3 regions of the Duganella sp. LjRoot269 genome follow, and region 1 is predicted to be linked to each of the others. Evidence: predicted binding sites of a transcription regulator. Region 1 holds the regulator's gene; each other region holds the start of a gene.
What was found. The regulator LexA, encoded in region 1, represses DNA repair genes until DNA is damaged. The targets are predictions, from matches to a motif close to ACTGTATNNNNATACAGT.

Region 1 (5,052 bases):
CGTGCGTAACCGTCTTTAACTTTAACGACTTCACCCAGGTTGCCCAGGTTGACGACTTTTTCTAACAGAATGATTTGCATAGTTCTTCTCCAGGATCTTATCTAGACTACGCAATTAAGCGTGGTGCAGATCGGTGTAAGGCAGCAGCGCGAGGTAGCGGGCGCGCTTGATTGCGGTGTCAACTTGACGCTGGTAGTGCGCCTTGGTACCGGTCAGACGTGCTGGCATGATTTTGCCGTTTTCCTGGACGAAGTCCTTCAGGGTGTCGACGTCTTTGTAGTCAACTTGTTCAACGTTTGCTGCGGTGAAGCGGCAGAACTTCTTACGTTTGAACAATGGGTTTTGTTGCTTGCGCTTTTCTTTCAGCTTGAGCTTGTTTTTGTCGAACTTTTTACCGAATGCCATTTTAGGCTCCTGTATTTAAATTGAGCTGTCTGGGACAGCACTAAAATCAATGATGTGAAACACCAGGCTTTTGCTATTGCGATTCTTCTTGTTCAGAAAACCGGTGAACTGATACATGCCTGCCAGTGGCGCCTGACTGAAGCGGCCTGAAATCTCGCCCGCGGCAACCGCGGAAATTTCAAACTCGCTCAATCGGGCGATGCCCGCCTCCATCTGCTGCGACCGGTGCTGCAGGACAGCGTTCACGATCGGCATGCCGGCCGGGGTATAGCGCAAGGCGTCCCGTTCGGCGATCAACGCGATGAATTGGCTTACATTCACTGGAGCTGATTCAGCCCGGTTCTGAAACAATTAGGCCGCAGGAGCAGCAGCGGCTGCTGGAGCTTCGGTGCGATGCGATTTCGCTGCATCTTCACGTTGTACCGACTTCATCATCGGCGAAGGAGCGGTTTCCGCTTTCTTCATCTTGACGGTCAGGTGACGCAGCACGGCATCATTGAATTTGAAGGCGGTTTCCAGCTCGACCAGGGTCTCGTTGTCGCATTCGATGTTCAGGCAGATGTAGTGTGCTTTAGCCAGTTTCTGGATCGAGTAAGCCATCTGACGACGGCCCCAATCTTCAACACGGTGCACGGCGCCGCCGCGGGTCGTTACGGTGGTTTTGTAACGCTCGATCATGGCGGGCACTTGCTCGCTCTGGTCCGGGTGGACGATAAATACTATTTCATAGTGACGCATGCAAACTCCCTTAAGGACTGTGAATATAGCCCACCCTGGCGTCAAGACAGGTGTGGGAAGAGGTAAGCCCGCGACTATATCAGCTTTTGGGCCAAAAAACCAGCCCTGGCCCGCCGCCGAAATTCCCTGCCCTATGAGGCCGCATGAATTTATTTCGCGCAAAGCAACAAATCCTCTTGCATTTCCTCTCACACTGTACAAAAATACAGACTGTCTATATACACAGGCCCAACGGACTCTATGATCAAGCTCACCGCACGACAGGAACAAATTCTCAATCTGATCAAGGATGCCATCGAAAACACCGGCTTCCCGCCGACCCGTGCCGAGATCGCCAATGAACTGGGCTTCAAATCCGCCAACGCGGCCGAGGAGCACCTGCAGGCGCTGGCGCGCAAGGGCGCGATCGAGATCGCCGCCGGCACCTCGCGCGGTATCCGCCTGCTGGGCGTGCATGCCGAGCCGGCGATGCCGAAGGTGCCGCCGTCGCTGATGATGTCGCTGCCGCTGATCGGCCGCGTGGCCGCCGGCTCGCCCATCCTGGCGCAGGAAAACCTGGAAACCAGCTACAGCGTCGATCCGGCGATGTTCTCGTCCAAGCCGGACTACCTGCTCAAGGTGCGCGGCGAATCGATGCGCGACGCCGGCATCATGGATGGCGATTTACTTGCGGTGAAGAAGGTGGACAGCGCCAAGAACGGCCAGATCGTCGTGGCCCGCATCGGCAACGACGTCACGGTCAAGCGCTACCGGAAGACGGGATCCACGGTGGAATTGTTGCCGGAGAATCCGGACTTCAAGATCATCAAGGTCGATCCGGAAGCGGACGAGTTCGCGCTGGAAGGCCTGGCGGTCGGCCTGATGCGCAGCTGGCACTAAGTTCGCGCCAGCTGCCCGGACGCCGCTATGGTCTTAGCGGCGGTTGTCCGCGGTCGGACGCTGGCCAGGCATGGCGCTGCCGACAACATAGGAAGCCATGCCGTTGTCGCTGTTGTTGACCGAATAGTAGTTCTGTTTGAAGTGCTTGACGTAGCTCGGGTCCTTCAAGAATTCCGAGGTGGCCTGCGCCCACAACTCCGCCTTGACGTCCAGCGCCTGCGCCTTGCGCTGCATCTCCATGGCGATCTCGGTATAGGCCATATCCATGCGCGTGGCCGCGACCTTGCGCTCGGCATCGGTCATCACCGCCGCCACGTCGGCCGGAATGGCTTTGCCGGCCGGCAGCAAGGCGTTATAGCTGCCGATGAACTGGTTGTAGCACTCACTCCATTCAGCGATATTGTTACGCACCTGCTTGACGCCGTCGCGGGAAGCGGAATGGGACGGCATCACCGGCTCGGCGCAGTTGGCCTTGGCGGCCAGGTCGGCACCGTCGTAGCGGCTGGTGTAATAGTCGATGTCCGCCTGGTGCGCGCGGCGCTTGGCGACGATCTGGTCCACATCGGTCGTCCCCGCAGCCCAAGCCTGCGTGCCCATCACCATCATCAGACCAGCAATCATTGCAACTCTCATCGCTTACTCCCGGTTATCACATCGTAGTTATTTGGTGCTCTTGCCCATGATAGAACTGCCGACCCGCATGTTCTGGTCCCAGTTCTGCTGCTGGTCGGTTTCGGCCTGGCGCTGGGTCAGCGCGTTCTGGCTGCGGGCGCTGGCGGTCTTGACGTACTCGGTGGTCTTGGCTTCCCAGGCTGCCTGCGCCAGGTTCACGCTGTCGGCCTGCTTCTTCGCATCGGCGCCGGCGGCCGCGTAGGCCTGGTCCATGCGCGCGATGGACTGGGCAAATTCGGCATCCGTCATCAGGTTGGGCAGGTCGGCCGGGATTGCCTTGCCGGCTGGCAGCAGGCTGTTCAGGTTCTTGACGAAACCGTTGTAGCAGGCCAGCCAGGCGTCGACGTTGACGCCGACCGCCTTGATGTCCCTGACATTGGTGGACATCGCTGGAATGTCCGGCTTGACGCAGTTGAACTTGCTCAGCGTAATATCCGAGCCGTCGTACTTGTTGGCGTAGTAGTCGATCTGGCTCAGCTTGGCCTGGCGCTGCGGCGTCATCTGCAAGGCCGCCTTGGCGTCGGCCACGCCCGCGTCGGCGGCCTTCTTGAACAGCTCGTCGCCCTTGGCCATATCCACCGCCGTGCCTTCGCCGTACCAGTACAGTTCGCCCAGGTGGAATTGCGCGACGGCGTTGCCGCCGGAGGCCAGCTTGGCGTAGATCGGCAGCGCGCGGGTGTAGTCCTTGGCGGCCATCAACTTGTCGGCATCGGCCAGTTCATCCGCCAGCACGCTGCCGCTGACCAATACCATGCACAACCCGATTATCGACGAAGCTTTCATGTCACACCTTTTTAGTTATAGTCTGAAAAACCAAGTGTATAAGCAAACTTAAGGATTTGGCAAAACAATTCAGTGCTTGACCGCCAGCGTGGGTACCGGACCCGACGCGCGCGCGGTGGAGGCGCCATTGCGGGCCTCGGTCTGCTGCACCAGGGCGACCTGCTGCGTGCGGGCGTTCTCGGTGGCGACGAATTCGTTGGTCTTGGTTTGCCAGGCTTCGCGGGCGGCCATGATCTGGTCGGCGCGCTGCTTGCCTTCGGCGTAGACGGCGGCGTAGGCGTGATCCAGCCGGGACAGTGCCTGCTTCAACTCGTCGTCCGTCATCAGGTCGACCAGGTCGTCCGGAATGGCTTTGCCGACAGGAAGCACGTCGTGCAGTTTTTTGACGAAACCGTTGTAGCAAGCCATCCAGGCGTCGATGCCGGCGCCGACGGCCTTGATGTCCTGCTTGGTTTCGGAGCGGGTGGGAATGTCGGGCTTGACGCAGTTGAACCTGGCCAGCGCGACATCGGCGCCGTCGTAGCGCTGGGTGTAGTAGTCGATGTCGGACTGGCGGGCCCTGTGCTGGTCACTCTGCAGGTCTTCGGCCTGGACTGCGCCGGCCGCGGCCAGCGTTAACGCAAACACCAAAGCAGTTTTCATTGTTCCGCCCCTTGGCTTTAAATATATTAAAGCCAAGTGTATAGAAAAAGATAACTGCGCACAAATATTCAAATGTGCAGTTTTGTATCAGCAGCCTTCCAGCGCGCAGGCGAAGTCGTCCAGCAGATCGTCGGCGTCTTCGATGCCGACCGACACCCGTATCAGCGATTCGGCGATGCCCATCGACGCGCGGCGCTCGGCGCCCATCTCGTAGAAGATGGTGTGGGCCACGGGAATCACCAGCGTGCGCGTGTCGCCCAGGTTGGACGCCGGAATCGCCAATTTCAGGCGATTGAGGAAATCGAAGCAGTCGATGCCGTCCTTCAGCTCAAAGCTCAGCAGCGAGCCGTAACTGTGGAACAGCTCGGTCGAGATGCCATGCTGCGGGTGCGACTTCAGCCCCGGATAGTGGACCGCGGCGACGCGCTCGTCCGCCTCCAGCATCCCGGCCAGCGCCAGCGCGTTGCTGCTGGTGCGCTCCATGCGCAGCGCCAGCGTTTCGGCGCCGACCGCGATGTGGTGCGCCGCTTCCGGCGCCAGCGAGGCGCCGAAGTCGCGCAGGCCCTTGGCGCGGATCTGCGCCAGCCCCCATTGCGCCGGCGCGGCCTTCTTGTAGTTCTCGTAGATATTCGGGAACCTGCTCCAGTCGTAGACGCCGGTGTCCGTCAGGCTGCCGCCCAGCGCGTTGCCGTGGCCGCCGATCGACTTGGTCAGCGCATTGATCACCAGGCCGGCGCCGACCGATTTCGGACGGAACAGATACGGCGTGGTCATCGTGTTGTCGACGATGTAGAGGATGCCGCGCTGCTGGCACAGTTCGCCGATGCGCCGCAAATCCGCCACCTGCGTGCGCGGATTGGCGACGGTTTCGACGAACACCACGCGGGTCTGCTCGGTGATGGCGGCGGCGACGTTGGCGACGTCGGTGGCGTC
Region 2 (5,052 bases), 3.1 Mb from region 1:
ACCGGACTCCTTCATTAATCCCAAAAAGCTCTCTAACAATAGGCGGATGCTCATTCGCCCCCCTGTAGCCAGCTCTGACGTTGAATCAGGCCACCCACGGGGTCGGCACGCTCGCTTCGAGGTAGCTCAATTGAATAACTCATGGTACCCATTTTCGTGATGCTCGTTCGACCGTCATACATAATTGTGGCTACCTTTGTTCCTTGCAAAATCCGAACTTTCTTTGCGATGGACGAAAATATCGACTTCTCTTCTGCTGCACGGCCAATCTCACGATTCGTTTTGATATCTTGATGAATCATTGCTAAGTGCTGAGAGCTTGATGGCCTCAGCTCATCCAAACTTGGCAGTGCCTGTCTATCATTTTTTGATTTTACGAGAGTTTTCATAGCGGAGGAATACAATGACGCAGCATTTTTCGACGAAATCTTTGTTTTTTTCTTTTTTAAGAAAAATTTCTCCGAGGAATCAGGATATTCCAGAGTAATGTATTCAATTATCGATTTCGCAATTGCTAAGCCATCAGGTTGCATTTTTTCGGATTCAGCAAGAACGGCAGCAAATGCACACAGCGAGGGGCCATTGTGCGTATATGCAATCAACCGCGCCATCATCCGCCTACGCTGTTCAAAAACCGCCGACACGAATAATTCACAATCTATATCGCACTCAGCTCGGCCTACAATGCAAAATTGCAACAGGTTCCGAAGAGCGGTAGGGTTAGAATTTTTATCCATCAATCGTTTAGTTAGCAACGTGCTAAATAATTCAGCATCCATTATTGCATGGGATAAGCTCTCAAATTTTTCACATAAATCTAAATTTAAATTTTCCTCTGCATATTGCATGACAGAAAACACTTCATCACGAGTATCTTTGTTTGTGACCAACCTAGCAAGTATGGCACCATATTGCATTGAAATTCCGTTATCTTGCAGCGCGATGGGCAAAATTGGTTTCAAAAACTCTGACAAAGGAATTTTTTCAACAGTAACAAGTTTCTTATTTCTTGTTGCCAATTTAAACAAAAATGCTCTAGCTATTGCTACCTGTCCCTCCGAAATTACATTTCTGAGATAGACCGTAGCTTCAACTGAAAATTCAGAAATATCACATAGAACTTGCCAGGCTATGTGACTTTCGGGCTTCTCCTTGCTGAGCTTTTTGATATTGGTAATTACCTCGTCGTGATTGTGACGAACAAAATCTTCGAACTCCGGATTCCTGCTCAGGTTCATCAGCATCGCCACATATAGAAAACCATTCCTTACCGGTGATGTATCGAATTGATGAAGAAAATTGATAGCCGCATCAGGAAATGCTCTAGCATACGCAATTGTCCACGCTAATAACGCAACATCAAGCGCCTCCTCTCTTTCGCCAATTTTCCCTAACAGTGTTATAGCGAATTCAGGCCGGTCTTTAAGTGAGACAGCAATTTCATCTGCCACAACATCTAGAAATGCTCCATCTACTCTTCGAGAGTAATCGCTCAAAGCGTAGATATCTGCATCAGTTCTCATTTTTACTTTCTTTGCCGACTCCAATATCAAGTAAATTGATAACATAAAACTGTCTTGAGTTATCTCGTTTAGGAGCGAGAACAGGTTTAAATCACTATGGAGCGCAGCTATCTCCTCCTGGATTCGTTCATCATCCGGGGGCGGTTTTAGGCTTCGCAACCAATCATTTACATTATTAAGGTTACGAGTGGCCAGAAGCTCTAGTAATTTTTCTCGCATGATGTTGACTTTCTATCATCTAAAAGGTGAGCTCGTGACGTTAAGAATACAGTTTCCTATATCAGGAATACAAATTTTTATCTAGAAATTTGCTCTCGCACCGCTTCCCACATGGCATAACTTTAGTCAGGTCAAAGAATTTTTATAAATTTCTTCGAAAAATTCAAAAGAATCCACCATGAAAAAGTGCCAGTATAGCAATAAAAAACCCCTTGCTAGTCAGCCTCGAGGGACACTATACTGAGCGAAACCACTGTACAAAATCACAGGTAAATTTAACTCAATTGTTGCCATGCTAACCACCCCACTTCCGATTACCACTTCTGCCGAACAGGCTGGCGTGCTCGCAATGCGCGATATCTGGCGGGCGGATGAGCTAGCTGTGTCCCGGTCGACGACTTGCAGCACAGGCCACAGAGCACTTGATGCCGAGCTACCAAATGGCGGCTGGCCTCGGTCTGCCCTGGTTGAGTTACTGGTTCAACAGCATGGCATCGGTGAGATGCAGTTGCTGAAGCCAACCCTCGTGTCGCTGTCCAAGCAGCAGCGTGTCGCTCTGATACAGCCACCATACCTGCCGCATGCCATGGCCTGCCGCTCATGGCAGGTGAATGACCGCAATGTGCTATGGCTCCGCCCAGGCAGCTCTGCTGATGCGTTGTGGTCAGCCGAGCAAATTCTAAAAAACGGGTCTTGCGGCGCCGTCATGCTGTGGCAATCGAACGTCCGTGCGGAGTCGCTCCGGCGGCTGAACCTTGCGGCACAAAGCACGGATACGTGGCTGTGGCTCATTCGCCCACTCGCTGCTGCCGCTGATGCATCCCCTTCGCCTCTACGGATTGCAATCCGGCCTGCACTTGGCGGTGTTTCTGTCGACATCATCAAACGCCGGGGCCCGCACTGCGAAGCTCCTATTTTCGTTTCACTCCCGGATATGCCCGCTGGTCGTCAGCTGGACACAGAACATCATGAAACTCCTGTTCACCGTGCACCTGCCGCTGCTACCACTCGAATCTCTACGACCGCGCTGGTCTGAGCCCGGGGCATACGCGGTTATCGACCAAGGTCAGGTCGTAACGATGTCGCCGGAAGCTGCACGTGGCGGAGTGCGTTTGGGCATGCGCAGCGGTGGCGTATCTGCAGTCGCGCCTGAGACCGTGATTCTTGAACGGTCTCCAGAAAAAGAAGAGCTGGCATTTGACGCAATTTCTACGGCACTCATGCAGTTCACGCCAGAAGTGACCCTTCAATCTGACTTCTCGTTACTACTTGATGTGAGCGCGAGTCTGACTTTGTTTAGAGGGCCGCACGCGTTGTGCTTACGCGTGGCGCACAGTATCGTGACGCTGGGGTTCACCGCGCAGTTGGGAGTCGCACCTACCGCCGAAGGTGCATGGCTCCTGGCACGGAGCTGCCGCGCAAAGGGGGCAATGTTTCGCCGCCGTGTGCTTTCGATGACCACCATGCAGCGCAGGCTGGGCCAATTACCGTGCGGACTCGTGCCTGCGGCCGTGCCGTTTCACGACTGGCTTAACGACATCGGCGCGAAAAGCATAGGCGCGCTGCGCAAGTTGCCCCGTGCTGGCCTTTTGCGGCGAACGAGCAAGGAGCTGTTGGCCACCTTGGACCGTGCTTTTGGCGAAGCGCCAGAGATGTTCGAATGGATTAAGCCACCACTTCAGTTTTCGGCCCGTATCGAGACGTTCGACCGCGTGGAGCATGCCGATGCGTTACTGCATGGTGCGACCAGGTTGATTCTTCAACTCGTCGGATGGCTCACCTCACTACAACAAGCTGTCCGTGTATTCACGTTCCATTTAGAGCACGAGCGCGGCCACGCGGCAGTACCGCCGACTGAACTTCAAATCATGCTTGCTGAACCCGTATGGCATGAGACCCATTTGATTCGACTCCTGAAAGAGCGACTGGGCAAAGTCGAACTGGCCCGGCCAGTGATTGCACTGCGGCTTGAAGCACTGAAAATCGAAGCGATGATGCCGCCCAACGAATCGCTATTTCCCGAACCAGGTGGCTCGCCCCAAGACTACGCCCGTCTGCTGGAACTGCTCACCGCACGTCTCGGACCAGAAGGTGTTTTGGTGCCAGCAGACGTTAATGACTATCGCCCTGAGGTATGTAACTCATGGGTTTCCGTCACGACAAGACGCCCGAAAGCATCTGTAGAAATCATGGACGGTCGCCCTTTCTGGCTGCTGCCAAAACCAATCAAGCTGCTGATGCGCGACGACCGACCTTTTTACGGTGGAAGCCCGTTGAAATTCATAAGCCCACCAGAGCGACTCGAAGCTGGCTGGTGGGACGACCAAACTGCTGCGCGAGACTATGTCGTCGCACAAGGGGCTGACGCCACTTGTTACTGGATTTATTTTGAACGCGTAAAAGAGGACGCACGCTGGTTCCTCCATGGCCTGTTCGCGTGACATATGCATACAATTCCCTCAGGGGCGTCAAAGCCTACGGCGTCGGATTTGCCGGATTATGCAGAGCTCCAATGCTCAAGCTACTTTTCTTTTCTGAAGGGTGCTTCTGCGCCTGAACAGCTCGTTGAACGTGCCCATCAGCTGGGCTACAAAGCAGTCGCAGTCGCTGATGAGTGTTCGCTCGCTGGTGTCGTCCGAGCACATCTAGCCGCGAAAGAATTTGGACTGCATCTCGTGATTGGGAGCCAAATGACCGTGACGCCGGAGGACCATAGTCCGCCGTTCAACCTACTTATCTTTGCGACCAATCGCAACGGCTACGGGAATTTGAGCGAGTTGATTACGGTCGGCCGTATGCGCGCCGACAAAGGCATGTATCACATCCAGCCGCGTGATATCGCAACTCCTGTTGGCGACCTTGTCCATCTTCGAGGGCTTCCAGATTGCCAGTTCGTGCTCCTGCCAAGATATTGTGCCGATTACGAGGAGGTGGAGCGGCAAGCGGCGTGGCTCGTTCAATGCGCGCCTGGTCGGGCACGTATCGCTCTTACGCTCCATCATCGCAACAAGGACGGCAAACACCGCCTGCTGGTTCAGGGCATATCAGATGAATTCAGTCTACCCATCGTCGCTACCGGCGATGTGATGATGCACGTCCGCTCGTATAAACCGCTGCATGACACCGTCACAGCAATTCGCCATGGGATTCCTGTTGCGCAGTGCGGGTACCGGTTGCCACCAAATGCTGAACAGCATCTGCGGTCACGCCTGCGCCTCGGCAATCTGTATCCGCGTGAAGCACTCGATGAGTCCGTCCGGCTGGCGCAGCTGTGTACCTTCTCCCTTGATGAACTCCGATATGAGTACCC
Region 3 (5,052 bases), 950 kb from region 1:
ATATCGAGGTAGCCGCTGTTCTTGCTGTCGACGAAGCCGAACAGGTTGGTCACCGCGTGCGAATACTTGACGTAGGCCGGGCCGTAGCCCAGCTGGCCGTAGATTTCGGCGGTGTTGGCGTCGACGAAGCCGGACACCTTATCGAGGCCGTTCGACGGGTACACATAACCCAGAACGCCGACGTCATACGACACCGCCTCGCTCACCTGTCCACGCTGGCCGGCGTAGATATCCCATTCGACGTCGCCGCCACCGCCCGCGTCCTTGGTCCACTTGATGGTCGACAGCCAGGTGCCGGCATAGAAGCCGGTCGGGTTGTTGACGTAGTCGAAGCCACCCTGCAGCGCCGGCTGCAAGCGGGTTTGCGAAATGCCGCGATATCGGTAATCGCTGACGACGGCGGCGTTGAAGCTGGTCTCGTTGTCCGGCTTCGCCGCCGGCGCGGCATCCTGCGCGCGCACGCTGCCGCCAAAGACAGCGGCGAAAATTGAGGCGGAGAGTATTAACTTCTTCATGATGCGGTCTTTCTGCTAGTGGGTAAAAACTTCGTGATAGAGGGATTCCATGTCGCCGTTGGCGCCCGCGTGCAGCACGGTGTGGGCCAGCGTCGCCGACATCACATGCGCCACATAAGCGCGCACCGCCGCCAGTTCGGACGCATCGGCGTCGCCGACGAGCACGAACAGCACCCGCAGCCCCGGATTGAACATGCGCGCCGCGTTCAGCCGCGCGATCAGCGCATACTGCCCCGCCAGATCGGCCTGCGACGGCGCCAGCGGCACCACCGCCAGCCGGGCGGCGATCAGCGCCGCCCGGTTATCGGCGGAGTCACGGCCCGCGGTGTCGATGACGATGTCGCAGCGGCGGCTGCGCAGCCGTTCCAGCTCGGCCACCAGCTCGCGCCCCGAAACGGTGCGCGCGGCGGTGTCGATCAGCGTCACGGTATGGCCGCTGCGGGCGCGCAGCCGGGCCAGATGGGCGGCCACTGCGGCCCTGGCGGCGTCGTTCTGGTTGGCGATGGCGATGATCATGCAAGCCCCTGTTTTGATCGTTGCGATACAAAACAGCTTATCGACGCCGCCGTAAAAACGGTCTAAAAAGGCGGGCCGTCGTTGTAAACATCGTGTATAAATTGGCCCGCGCCTTTTTTTTGGCCCTTTTCCGCCGCGATTGCGCCCGGTTGAGGATAGAATACGCAAACGCCCGCATAAAACTGTACATAAACCCAGTATTAAACCTCAAGCTTGATCACGTATGGCCACTAAAAAACCAGTTTCCGACTACAGCGAATCATCCATCCGGGTCCTCAAGGGCCTGGAACCCGTCAAGCAACGCCCGGGGATGTACACCCGTACCGAGAACCCGCTGCACATCATCCAGGAAGTGATCGACAATGCCTCCGATGAGGCGCTGGGCGGGCATTGCAAAAACATCATCGTCACGCAGAACGCCGACGGCAGCATCACCGTCGAGGACGACGGTCGCGGCATCCCGGTCGGCCTGCACCCGGAAGAAGGCGTGCCGACGGTGGAAATCGTCTTCACCCGCCTGCACGCCGGCGGCAAGTTCGACAAGGGTTCGGGCGGCGCCTACGCGTTCTCCGGCGGTTTGCACGGCGTCGGCGTGTCGGTCACCAATGCGCTGTCCAAGCGCCTGGAGATCACCGTCTGGCGCAAGGAGCCCGACGGCACCGGCCTGCACAAGCTGGCCTTCGAGCACGGCGACGTGGTCGAGCCGCTGTCCTCCATCGTCGCTCCGCGCGACGGCAAGAAGTCCGGCACCCGCGTCACCGCCTGGCCGGACGCCAAATATTTCGACTCGCCGGCCATCTCGCAGACCGAGCTTCAGCGCCTGCTGCGCTCCAAGGCCGTGCTGCTGCCGGGCGTCACCGTCACGCTGGCCAACGCCAAGACCGGCGAATCGCAGACCTGGCAGTACAACGACGGCCTGCGCGGCTACCTGACCGAGGCGCTGGCGCAATCGACCGACGGCGAAACCCTGATCCCGCTGTTTGAAGGCGCGCAGTTCGCCGGGCCGGACGCCGAAGGCTTCGCCGAGGGCGAAGGCGCGGCGTGGGTGGTGGCATGGACCGAGCAAGGCGCCGTGGTGCGCGAATCCTACGTCAACCTGATCCCGACGCCGAACGGCGGCACCCACGAATCGGGCCTGCGCGACGGCTTGTACGGCGCCGTGAAGAACTTCGTCGAGATGCACTCGCTGCTGCCCAAGGGCGTCAAGCTGCTGCCGGAGGACGTGTTCGCGCGCGTCTCCTTCGTGCTGTCGGCCAAGGTGCTGGACCCGCAGTTCCAGGGCCAGATCAAGGAACGCCTCAACTCGCGCGACGCCGTGCGCCTGGTGTCGACCTACTCCAAGCCCGCGCTCGAGCTGTGGCTGAACCACCACGTCGACTACGGCAAGAAGCTGGCGGAGCTGGTCATCAAGCAGGCGCAATCGCGTCTGCGCTCGCTGCAAAAGGTCGAGAAGAAGAAATCGTCCGGCGTGGCCGTCCTGCCGGGCAAGCTGACCGACTGCGAATCGACCGACGTCACGCGCACCGAATTGTTCCTGGTCGAGGGCGACTCGGCGGGCGGTTCGGCCAAGATGGGCCGCGACAAGGAATTCCAGGCCATCCTGCCGCTGCGCGGCAAGGTGCTCAACTCGTGGGAGACCGACAAGGACCGCCTGTTCGCCAACAACGAGATCCACGACATCTCGGTGGCCATCGGCGTCGACCCGCACAACGCCGACACCATGCCGGATTTGAGCGGCCTCCGTTACGGCAAGATCTGCATCCTCTCCGATGCGGACGTCGACGGCTCGCACATCCAGGTGCTGCTGCTGACCCTCTTCTTCAAGCACTTCCCCGGCCTGATCGCCAACGGGAACATCTGCATCGCCCGTCCGCCGCTGTATCGCGTGGACGCGCCTGCGCGCGGCAAGAAGCCGATCCAGAAGCTGTACGCGCTCGACGCCGGCGAACTGGTGGCGATCGAGGACAAGCTGCGCAAGGACGGCCTGAAGGAAGGCGCCTGGTCCATCTCCCGCTTCAAGGGCCTGGGCGAGATGAACGCCGAACAGCTGTGGGAAACCACGATGAACCCGGACACGCGCCGCCTGCTGCCGGTCTCGCTGGGTGCCTACGCGCACGGCGAATCGGCCGCGCGCTTCAATATGTTGATGGGCAAAGGCGAAGCCGCCGCCCGCCGCGCCTGGATCGAAGAACACGGCAACGAAGCCGAAGCCGATATCTAATTACTGACCGACTATGACTCATCAAGCAAATCTCTTTGACGAACCGGCGCCGGAAACGGCAGCCGGCCAGCAGGCTATCGCCACGCCGCCCGCTCCGCCCGCACCACCGATGCCGCCGCAAGGCGGCGACGGCATGGGCGGCGACGGCGGCATGGGCGCCATGGGTGGTGGCGGTGGCGGCGGCGATGACGCTGGCGGCCCGGGCGCCCCGCTGGGCGACGGCGACGGCGGCGATGGCGGCGACACGCTGACCTTGTCCACCTTCGCCGAGCGCGCCTACCTCGACTACGCGATCTCGGTGGTCAAGGGCCGCGCGCTGCCGGACGTGTGCGACGGCCAGAAGCCGGTGCAGCGCCGCATCCTGTACGCGATGAACGAAATGGGCCTGAACGCCACCGCCAAGCCGCGCAAGTCGGCGACCGTGGTCGGCGACGTGCTGGGTAAATTGCACCCGCACGGCGACCAGTCGGTATACGACGCCATGGTGCGCATGGCGCAGGACTTCTCGCTGCGCTACCCGCTGGTCGACGGCCAGGGTAACTTCGGCTCGCGCGACGGCGACGGCGCCGCGGCGATGCGATACACCGAAGCCCGGCTGACGCCGATCGCCAAGGTGCTGCTCGACGAAATCAACCTCGGCACGGTCGAATTCCAGGCCAACTACGACGGCTCGACCGAAGAACCGTGCCTGCTGCCGGCGCGCCTGCCGATGGTGCTGCTGAACGGCGCCTCCGGCATCGCGGTCGGCCTGGCGACGGAAATCCCGTCGCACAACCTGGGCGAGGTGGCGCAGGCCGCCGTCGCCATGATCCGCAATCCGAAGATCTCGCACAGCGAATTGATGACGATGATACCCGGTCCGGACTTCCCGGGCGGCGGCCAGATCATCACTCCGGCCTCGCAGATCAGCGACATGTACGCCACCGGCCGTGGCAGCATGAAGGTGCGTGCGCGCTGGAAGATCGAAGAACTGGCGCGCGGCCAGTGGCAGGCGGTGGTCAACGAACTGCCGCCGGGCACCTCGTCGCAGAAGGTGCTGGAAGAGATCGAGGAGCTGACCAACCCGAAGATCAAGATGGGCAAGAAGGCGCTGTCGCCGGAACAGCTGGCGCTCAAATCGCTGATCCTCAATTCGCTGGATACGATACGCGACGAATCGGGCCGCGCGGCGCCGGTGCGCCTGGTGTTCGAGCCGAAGTCGAAGAACCAGGACCAGACCGAATTCATGCTGCTGCTGTTGGCGCATACCTCGCTCGAATCGTCGGCCTCGATCAACTTGGTGATGATCGGCGGCGATGGCCGTCCGCGCCAGAAGGGCCTGACCGACATCCTGCAGGAGTGGATCGAATTCCGCTTCATCACCGTCACCCGCCGCACGCAGTTCAAGCTGGGCAAGGTCGACGCGCGCATCCACATCCTGGAAGGCCGCGAGACCATCCTGCTGAACATCGATGAAGTCATCCACATCATCCGCAACTCGGACGAACCGAAAGCGGCGCTGATGGAGCGCTTCCGCCTGTCGGAGATCCAGGCCGAAGACATCCTGGAAATCCGCCTGCGCCAACTGGCGCGTCTGGAAGCGATCAAGATCCAGCAGGAACTGGCCGAACTGCGCAAGGAAAAAGGACTGCTGCAGGACCTGCTGGACAACCCGTCGTCGATGAAGCGCGCCATCATCAAGGAAATCGACGCCGACGCCAAGCTGTATGGCGACGCCCGCCGCACCGTGATCGAGGAAGCGCAGAAAGCCGTGGTCGAGCAGAAGGTGGTGGACGAACCGGTCACCGTCATCATTTCGGA

Region 2: imuA (translesion DNA synthesis-associated protein ImuA) is a predicted target of LexA. The motif match lies at 1,995-2,012, and genes of this name have one in related genera.
Region 3: ACSQ3S_RS29865 (DNA topoisomerase IV subunit B) is a predicted target of LexA. The motif match lies at 1,213-1,230, and genes of this name have one in related genera.

Annotation. Positions count from the first base shown of each region.
Region 1 covers NZ_CAXUSL020000001.1:5,733,712-5,738,763, forward strand. The annotation lists gene rplI (50S ribosomal protein L9) at 1-80, opposite strand, end outside; gene rpsR (30S ribosomal protein S18) at 115-405, opposite strand; gene priB (primosomal replication protein N) at 421-726, opposite strand; gene rpsF (30S ribosomal protein S6) at 757-1,143, opposite strand; gene lexA (transcriptional repressor LexA) at 1,384-2,022, shown strand; gene ACSQ3S_RS25630 (hypothetical protein) at 2,056-2,643, opposite strand; gene ACSQ3S_RS25635 (tetratricopeptide repeat protein) at 2,683-3,447, opposite strand; gene ACSQ3S_RS25640 (hypothetical protein) at 3,547-4,119, opposite strand; gene ACSQ3S_RS25645 (cystathionine gamma-synthase family protein) at 4,207-5,052, opposite strand, start outside.
Region 2 covers NZ_CAXUSL020000001.1:2,672,598-2,677,649, reverse strand. The annotation lists gene ACSQ3S_RS12040 (hypothetical protein) at 1-54, opposite strand, end outside; gene ACSQ3S_RS12035 (hypothetical protein) at 51-1,742, opposite strand; gene imuA (translesion DNA synthesis-associated protein ImuA) at 2,035-2,778, shown strand; gene ACSQ3S_RS12025 (Y-family DNA polymerase) at 2,711-4,183, shown strand; gene ACSQ3S_RS12020 (error-prone DNA polymerase) at 4,187-5,052, shown strand, end outside.
Region 3 covers NZ_CAXUSL020000001.1:6,681,396-6,686,447, forward strand. The annotation lists gene ACSQ3S_RS29855 (TorF family putative porin) at 1-515, opposite strand, end outside; gene ACSQ3S_RS29860 (hypothetical protein) at 531-1,031, opposite strand; gene ACSQ3S_RS29865 (DNA topoisomerase IV subunit B) at 1,255-3,252, shown strand; gene parC (DNA topoisomerase IV subunit A) at 3,266-5,052, shown strand, end outside.